2 linked regions of the Simiduia agarivorans SA1 = DSM 21679 genome follow. The protein of the gene in region 2 interacts with the protein of the main gene of each other region in a pairwise test. Links are inferred from orthologs where the notes say so. Each region holds a gene or a part of one and is shown on either strand. Other genes may lie near its edges.

Evidence for each region. Proteins that work in one complex are often made in the same cells at the same time.
Region 1: the proteins of mrdA (region 2) and M5M_RS14440 interact in binary tests that used the Escherichia coli proteins (3 or more experiments, as listed by UniProt). The link is inferred for Simiduia agarivorans SA1 = DSM 21679 from one-to-one orthologs.

What each region holds. Positions count from the first base shown.
Region 1 is NC_018868.3:3,193,771-3,197,913, reverse strand. Bases 38-3,147 are described here. They hold M5M_RS14440 (penicillin-binding protein 1A), read left to right. Parts: upstream 38-387; coding sequence 388-2,907; downstream 2,908-3,147. Other genes in these bases: M5M_RS14435 (malic enzyme-like NAD(P)-binding protein), read right to left, coding at 2,944-3,147; M5M_RS14445 (pilus assembly protein PilM), read right to left, coding at 38-242. Outside these bases: more of M5M_RS14445, read right to left, coding at 1-37; more of M5M_RS14435, read right to left, coding at 3,148-4,143. UniProt on the Escherichia coli protein: Cell wall formation. Synthesis of cross-linked peptidoglycan from the lipid intermediates.
Region 2 is NC_018868.3:1,595,262-1,600,226, forward strand. Bases 1,048-4,033 are described here. They hold mrdA (penicillin-binding protein 2), read right to left. Parts: upstream 3,494-4,033; coding sequence 1,601-3,493; downstream 1,048-1,600. Other genes in these bases: rodA (rod shape-determining protein RodA), read right to left, coding at 1,048-1,604; rlmH (23S rRNA (pseudouridine(1915)-N(3))-methyltransferase RlmH), read right to left, coding at 3,603-4,033. Also shown: mltB (lytic murein transglycosylase B), read right to left, coding at 1-332; more of rodA, read right to left, coding at 459-1,047; more of rlmH, read right to left, coding at 4,034-4,070; rsfS (ribosome silencing factor), read right to left, coding at 4,070-4,405; M5M_RS07055 (glutamate-5-semialdehyde dehydrogenase), read right to left, coding at 4,502-4,965. UniProt on the Escherichia coli protein: Catalyzes cross-linking of the peptidoglycan cell wall. Responsible for the determination of the rod shape of the cell. Is probably required for lateral peptidoglycan synthesis and maintenance of the correct diameter during lateral and centripetal growth.

The DNA of each region.
Region 1 (4,143 bases), 1.6 Mb from region 2 along the record:
GCCGCGTTCTGGGTCTTGCATTTCGCCTGCTGGACGACCTTCTTGACCACGTCGGCCACCACTTCCACATCGGCAATATTCTTCTCCGATACGGCGTTTGGCGGCAGGGCCCGGACGGCGTAACTTTCAACACGGTAGCGCTCGCCCTGGCGGGACAACTCAAGCAGCTTGACGGACGTGGAGCTGATATCCAGTCCGATCACCGGTTTTGTCTTTTTCTCGAGAAATCCCAAAATCCCCATTTTTCTATCTATTTCCGTAACTTACAGTCAAGTTATGTTATAGCACTTTAAGTTAAGCCTGCAACAATAGTCGCAATATGTAAAGCCCGGAAAAGCCCGTATAATGGCCGCCTCACAGTTGGAACCACCTAAGCTACTAATTCCTATGGAAAAATTACCTAAGAAGTACCGCTGGTTGCGGGTTATGGGCTGGCTCACGCTGACCGGAATCAGCGCTGTTGCCCTATCTGCCGGGGGGCTCTACCTGTATCTCAACCCTAAATTGCCCTCTGTGGAGACGCTTAAACAGGTGCGTCTCCAAACCCCACTGCGCGTGTATTCGGCCGATGGAAAGCTGATTGGCGAGTTCGGAGAGAAACGACGCAGCCCTATCCGCTACGACCAGATCCCTCAGGCATACATTGACGCCATACTTGCGGCTGAGGACGACCAATTCTACAAACATCACGGCGTCTCCATTAAAGGACTTTTGCGAGCAGCTTCACAAATATTGCAAACAGGCCAGATTCAGGGCGGCGGCAGCACCATCACCATGCAGGTGGCGCGCAATTTTTTCCTGACTTTTGATCAGACCTTTTTGCGCAAAGCCAACGAAATTCTGTTGGCGATCAAAATTGAGACTGAACTCACAAAAGAAGAAATTTTAGAACTCTACGTCAATAAAATTTACCAAGGCAATCGCGCCTACGGCATCGAGGCGGCTGCACAGGTCTACTACGGCAAAAGCATAGACCAATTAACCTTGCCGCAACTGGCAATGATTGCCGGTTTGCCAAAAGCACCTTCGCGCTATAACCCCATTGCCAACCCCCCGCGCGCCACCACCCGCCGCAATTGGATTCTTGGGCGGATGCTGGAACTGGGCAAAATAACTCAGTCTCAATACGACGAAGCCGTAGCCGCTCCCTTGACCGCCCGCTTTCACGAGTTCGCGCTGGACCTGAGTTCACCCTATGTGGCAGAAATGGCGCGCCAGCAAGTATTGGAATTCTATGGTGAAGACGCCTACAACGATGGTTTGCGCGTATACACCACCATTGATACCCGCCTGCAAGCCACCGCCCAGCAAGCAGTGATCAATGGTCTGCTGACCTATGACCGCCGCCACGGCTATCGCGGTCCGGAAAAAAACCTGCGCCAATCGGGCCTGCCTGAAGATGAACAACGCTCCCGCTATCTGGACGAGCTGGTGCGGCAGCCCGATCTGGGCGGATTGGAGCCTGCGGTGGTGATTCAGATAAACGAACAAAGCGTGGATGTGCTGCGCGACAACAACCAGACCGTCACTATCGCATGGGAGCAGGGGCTGGCCGATGCCAAGCGATACATCAATGAAGACCGCGTAGGCAGCCCGCCGCAAACTGCCGGGGAAGTACTTAAAGAAGGCGATTTAATTCGCATTCAATCTAAAGACAACCAGTGGTGGCTCGCCCAGATCCCCGTTGCCCAGGCATCATTAGTGGCACTGGATCCAGAAGATGGCGCCATCCGGTCGCTGGTCGGCGGATTTGATTTCCGCCAAAGCCATTTTAATCGCGTGGTGCAAGCCGAGCGGCAGCCCGGCTCCAGTTTCAAACCCTTTATTTATACGGCAGCGCTCGAAAACGGCTTTACGCCCGCATCGCTCATTAACGATGCGCCGATCGTATTCGAAGACGCCAGTCTCGAAGGCACCTGGCGTCCGGAAAACGACGGCGGCCAGTTTCTTGGCCCGATCCGCATGCGACAAGCGCTGTACCAATCGCGCAACCTGGTCTCCATCCGTATTCTGCGCTCCATGGGCATCAATAACACCATTGAGCAGCTGAGTCGCTTTGGCTTCGACACCAGCAAGCTGCCCAGGGACCTATCCCTTGCGCTGGGCAGCCATGCATTGACGCCGCTGCAGATTGCCACCGGTTACGCGGTATTTGCCAACGGCGGCTTCCGCGTTTCGCCCTATCTGGTGAGCCACATCACCGATGTCAATGGTGAGCTGCTGTTCGAGGAAAACCCGTTGCGCGCCTGCCGTCAGTGCCCGGAGCGGCTGGCACAAGAGCAGCCAAAAATAGAACAACCGCTCGCCGACACTCCTTTGGATGAAGCCGATAACCTCGAGGCGCTGCTGGCCCAGACGCCGGAGCCCGCACCCGAAGAAACCGACGCTGGTGAAGCACCGATCCGGCTGGCCGATCGCGTCCTGAATGAACGCGACGCCTACCTGATCGACTCGATGCTGCGCGACGTGGTGAAAAAAGGCACCGGCCGCAAAGCCATGGCGCTGGGCCGGGATGACCTGGCCGGCAAGACCGGCACCACCAACGGGCCGCGCGATGCCTGGTTCTCAGGTTACAACCATAAGCTGGTGGCCACTGCCTGGCTTGGCTTTGATCAGAATTACCTGCTCGGCCGGCGCGAATTCGGCGGCACGGCCGCACTGCCCATCTGGATCGATTTCATGGCGGAAGCCTTGAAGGGCATTCCGGAGCAACACCGGCGCCAGCCCGACGGCATCATTACAGTGCGCATCGACCCCAAAACCGGCAAGCGCGCGCAACCCGGCAGCCAGGGTGCCCTGTTCGAAATTTTCAAAGCAGAAAATGCGCCGCAGGAAACCGATACCATTCACGGCCTGCAGCAATCGTCAGAAGACAGCGAAGAAACCCTGCCGGAAGAGTTGTTCTGAGTGGAAACCCCCTGCGCCATAGCGCAGGGGCATCACTCACAGTTTTATATCCGCCAACCCCGCCAACGGGTAGTGATCGGGGAATGGCAGATGCGCCACTCCGGTGTCCACTGCCGCCTGCGCAACCGCCGCGGCGACCCGGCCGAGCAACCGCTCGTCAGTGGGTTTAGGCAGGATATAGTCGCGCCCGAATTGTAAATCCACACCGCCGTAGGCACGCCGTACGGCGTCGGTCACCGGCTCCTTCGCAATCGCGCGAATCGCCTCCACCGCGGCCAGCTTCATGTCCTCGTTGATGATGGTGGCACGCACATCCAGTGCACCACGGAACAAGAACGGGAAACACAGCACATTGTTCACCTGGTTCGGAAAATCCGAGCGGCCGGTGGCCATGATCAGATCATCCCGCACACTGTGCGCCAGCGCAGGATCGATTTCCGGATCGGGATTCGAACAGGCAAACACCACCGGGTTGACCGCCATCCGGGAAAGCTGCGCCGCGTTTAACAGATTAGGTCCCGACACCCCCAAAAACGCATCGGCGCCCTCGATTGCATCATCCAGCGTGCGCGCCGACGTGGGCGTGGCGAACAAGGCCTTGTATTGGTTGAGATCGGTGCGACCACTGTGGATCACGCCTTTGCTGTCGAGCATGGTGATGTGTTCCGGCTGGGCGCCGGCCGCCATCATCAATTTACAGCAGGCCGTGGCGGCAGCACCGGCTCCCAGGCACACAATACGTGCATCCTCGATGGATTTACCCTGAATTTCCAGCGCATTCAACATACCGGCCACTGTCACAATCGCCGTGCCGTGCTGATCATCATGGAATACCGGAATATCGCAGCGCGCTTTCAACTGGTTTTCAATCTCAAAACATTCGGGCGCTTTAATGTCTTCCAGATTGATACCACCAAAGGTAATCGCGATGCTGGCAACCGTTTCAATAAACTGCGCCGGCGATTCCGATTCAACCTCAATATCAATGGAGTTAATGCCAGCAAAGCGCTTGAACAAAAGCCCCTTGCCCTCCATCACGGGTTTTGACGCCAATGGCCCGAGGTTACCCAACCCCAGGATGGCGCTGCCATCGGAAATCACTGCCACTAAATTGCCTTTGCCGGTATAGCGATAGGCCAGTTCCGGATCGCGCGCGATTTCGCGCACGGGCTCTGCCACACCGGGGCTGTAGGCGAGGGATAAATCTTCCTGCGTTTCAGCAGGGGTGGATAACTC
Region 2 (4,965 bases):
CCGTACTCCGCTTCAGCCCGCGCCAGGGTATCGGCATGTTCACGCCAGAAACCGACGCCTTTGTCGATGCGATCACCGGTCAGAAAAATGCGGGAGTATTCCGCCCAGGTTTTGGTTTTTTCGGCGGGCCGGGCAATGGCCTCCAGAATACTTTTTTGCTGGCTGGCACTGGCAAACCACTGCGCCAGTTGCGCCTGGGTTGCCACTTCGCTGGCCACCAGCTCATCAATCAGTGCCTTCGCATCGGGATGTTTGCTGTAATCGGCCTGCGCCGCCAGTGTAACTGCAGAGCCCAACAACAACGCGGTCATCGTTTTCAAAGATTTAAACATGTTACTCCATCGTTTTTCACTGCTGACTTACCCTACCACAGGGCACGCCAGAAAAAATTGTTGCGTGCACAGGCCGGAAAAATTCAGCCTTTAGTGCTTTTACGTCTGCCGGTAACTGCGCCGGCTTTACAAAGTCACCCTGCGTTTCTCCGTGCTGATCGCCATCAGAACACCAAATCCCGCCATCAAGGTCAGCAACGAGGTACCACCGTGGCTGACCAGGGGCAACGGCACACCCACCACAGGCAACAAACCAGACACCATCCCCATATTGACGAATACGTAAACAAACAAGGTGAACGTCAGGGCACCGGCTAACAAACGGCCAAACGAATCCTGCGCTCTGAGCGCGATATAAAAACCGCGCATCAGCAATAACAGGTACAGCGCCATAAGCAGCATCACACCGACCAGCCCAAACTCCTCCGCCAGTACGGCAATGATAAAATCCGTGTGGCTTTCAGGCAGAAAATTCAGGTGCGATTGCGTACCCTCAAGCCAGCCTTTGCCCTCCAGCCCGCCCGAGCCGATAGCCGTTTTAGACTGGATAATATTCCAGCCGGCACCCAGTTTATCGGCTTCAGGATTTAACAGCGTCAGCACCCGCTGTTTTTGGTAGGGATGCATCACAAATTGCCACATGGGATACACAGCACTCAGCGCCAATAGCAGTGCGCCGATAATGTAGCGCCAACTGAGACCGGCAAAGAACAGTACCACCAGACCAGACTGTGCGATCAACAGCGAGGTCCCCAGATCCGGCTGTTTGAGAATCAGCACTGTCGGTAAACCGATCAGCACCAGAGACCAGATCACATGCTTGAACCCCGGCGGCAAAATCCGCCGGGCCAGGTAGCCGGCCAGCAACACCGGCACCGCGAGTTTCAGAATTTCCGAGGGCTGAAACCGGAAGCCACCCACACCCAGCCAGCGCTGTGCACCTTTGGCGCCACTGCCGACCAACAGCACCAATATCAATAACAGCACGCCACCGGCATACACCCAAGGCGCCCACCGCTGCATCATGGCCAGCGGAATCTGCGCCACAATAAACATGCCGATAAACCCCATCACAAAAAACACCGACTGGCGTTTAACGTAATGCAACTCACTGCCTGCAGCACTGTAGAGCACAGTGAGCCCGAAGGCCGCCAACGCGAGCAACAAAACCAGCAACGGTAGATCAATGTGAAGCACCTGCAGAACATTGGCCTTGCGACGCAGATCCGCGTGCGCTTCCGGCATGCGCCGGCGGAAATCTCCGGTTTTCATGGTTGGCCTCCGCTGCCGAGCCAGGCGGGTGTCACCTGGCTGCTACTGGTTTGCCCTTCCTGGGTAAACTGGGCATCAAACAGCGTGCGCGCAATCTTCGCGGCCTCGCTGCTCTTTTCGCCATTTTCGACAATCACCGCAACCGCAGTGCGCGGGTTATCGGCGGGCGCAAAGGCGACAAACAAGGCGTGATCACGCAAGCGTTCTTCCAGTGCTTCGGAGTCGTACTCCTCACCCTGGGCAATGCCCACCACCTGTGCGGTGCCGGTTTTACCCGCGATCTTGTAATTGAGTTTGCGATTGATACTTTGAGCCGTGCCGCGCGGGTTATGGACCACCGCTTCCATGGCCTGCTCCACCAATTGCCAATCACCGGCTGAAATTTTTTGTGTATCGACCACTTCGGGCTCAATCACCACCTGATTGGCCGCTTGCACCAGGTGTGGCCGGTACCTTATGCCCTTGTTGGCCATGGTGGCGGTCATCACCGCCAGCTGCAGTGGCGTCGTCAACACCGCGCCCTGGCCAATGCCCATATTCAGACTGTCACCGGGGAACCAGGGCAAACCGCGCATGGCGCGCTTCCAGGCCCGCGACGGCCAGATACCCGAACGCTCGTTGGGCACGTCAATACCGGTTTTATTGCCCAACCCGAAATGGCTGCCGAATTCGTGCATGCGATCAATGCCCATGCGGAACGACAGATCGTAAAAATACACGTCGCAGCTTTGCTCAATCGCGGTATGCAAATTCACCCAGGCACCGTGACCGCCTTTTTTCCAGTCCCGATAAAAGCGCTCGTCGTTTTCCAGTTGATACCAGCCCGGATCCCGAACCCGGCTGTTAGCATCCACAATACGGTAGTGCAAACCCGCCAGCCCCAACATGGGCTTCAGGGTGGAACCCGGTGGGTACTGGCCCTGGAGTGAGCGGTTGAACAGGGGCAAATCGCGCGACTGGCTGAGCGCATCGTAATCGGCATAACTGATGCCGGTGACAAACAGGTTGGGATCAAACGACGGTGTGGACACCAGCGTAAGTATGCCGCCGCTATTGACATCGATGGCCACCACAGCACCGCGCCGACCGGCCAGGGCCTCGTGGGCCACTTGCTGTAAATGCGCATCCAGAGTGAGCGTCAGGTTCTGGCCGGCTTCCGGCGGTTGAGTATCGAGCGTGCGCAGCACCCTTCCGCGCGCATTGATCTCCACCTGCTGACTGCCCACCTGCCCGAGCAGTTGGTCTTCATAGGATTTTTCGATACCGAGCTTACCGATGGTGTGGGTACCGGAATAGCGCGCATAGGCATCCTCGTCAAAGGCGGCCAGTTCACGCTCATTGATCCGGCCCACATAACCAATGGAGTGCGCAAACAGTTCGCCGTAAGGATAAAAACGCACCAGCTCGGCACTGACTTCCACCCCGTCCAACCGGTATTCATTAACCGCCAGACGGGCAATTTCAGCCTCGGTCAGGCGATAGCGCAGGGGAATCGCTTCGAACGGCCGGCGCCGTTGTTTTTGCCGCTCGGCAAACGCGGACAAATCCTGCTCATCCAAGGCAACTAATTGTTTGAGGGTCTCGAGAGTGGTGTCCAGGTCTGTGGTTTGTTCGCGCACAATGCTCAGGGTATAGCTCGGGCGATTGTCCGCCAGCAGTCGTCCGCTGCGGTCGTATATCAGACCCCGTGTGGGCGCCACCGGCTGCACCTGCACCCGATTGCGATCCGAGCGGGTCACATAGTCTTCGTGCTCAGTAATCTGGAGCCGGTAATAACGCACAAATATGAGCGACAGACATCCCAGAATCAGTATCCCCGCCACGCCGGCCCGGCGGGCGAATACACGTGCTTCGCGATGATGGTCTTTTATCTGTAGATGGTCGGACATTCGCACTTGTTATGGCTTTTCAGGAGCGCAGGCACACCCAGGACCTGCGAGCGCAACGTTATCACACTCTCACAAGAGAATGAGACACGCGCACAGCCAAAAGATTCAATTATTTGTGATAGGGGTGATTGGCCAGAATGGTCCAGGCGCGATAAACCTGCTCGGCCAACAACACCCGGACCAACGGATGCGGCAATGTCAGACGGGACAGAGACCAATGCACTTGCGCGCGGGCCCGGCAGGCATCGCTCAGCCCATCGGGGCCACCCACCAGCAGTGACACATTGTCGCCATCCATTTGCCACTGGGCGAGCTGGCCCGACAACTGCTCGGTGCTCCAGTCCTTGCCCTTGACCTCAAGTGCGATGACTTTGTCGTTGGCGCCAATCGCCTGCAGGATCGCATCGGATTCTTTGGCAATGGCTGCGGCGGTGGAGCTGCTTTTAGTGCGGGTACCAAGCGGGATTTCAACCAGTTCCAGACTGATTTCCCGCGGTAAACGTTTGACGTACTCCTGCCAGCCCTGCTCTACCCAGGCGGGCATTTTGGTGCCCACGGCGATGAGCCGGATGCGCATCAGCTGCGCTCGCCGGGCTTCATGGACCAGAGTTTTTCGAGATCGTATAACTCGCGGGTGGCGGGCATCATCACGTGCACAATGGTATCGCCAAAATCCACCAATACCCATTCGGGCGCATCCAGACCTTCCACACCCAGCGGCCGGATGTCGTGCTTCTTGGCCTCTTCCACCACATTTTCAGCCAGTGATTTCACATGCCGCGTGGAGGTACCCGAGGCGATGATCATGGTATCCATCACGTCCGACAGGGAGGACACATCCAGTGTCACCAGGTCCTTGGCTTTCACATCTTCCAAAGCCTGGATCACGATTGCGTTTAATTCTGTACTCATTGACTCGCTCTTTAACAGGGTGCCCATTGCACCAATATTTCTACTATAGCGGCTGGTGCGGGGTATGGCCTGACGGTGTCGGGCCATACCGGGGACCTAGCGGCGTATCTGGCCGGTGCCGAAAACAATCCACTTTTGTGAGGTCAGGCCCTCGAGGCCCACCGGTCCGCGCGCGTGTAACTTGTCCGTGGAGATGCCGATCTCGGCGCCGAGACCGTATTCAAATCCGTCCGCAAAGCGGCTGGACGCATTTACCATCACCGAACTTGAATCCACCTGGCGCAGGAACTGGTGCGCACGCGAATAATCCTCGGTGACAATGACATCGGTGTGGCGCGAAGAATAGGTTTCTATGTGGTCGATGGCTGCCGCCATATCGTCGACCACCCGAATGGACAACACCGGCGCCAGATACTCCGTACCCCAATCCTCTTCGGTCGCAGGCAGCGCATCAATCACCGCCCGGGTTTTTTCGCAGCCACGCAATTCGACGCCCTTGGCGCTATAGGCCTCGGCCAGGCGCGGTAAAATTTCAAATGCCACGCCCTGATTGACCAACA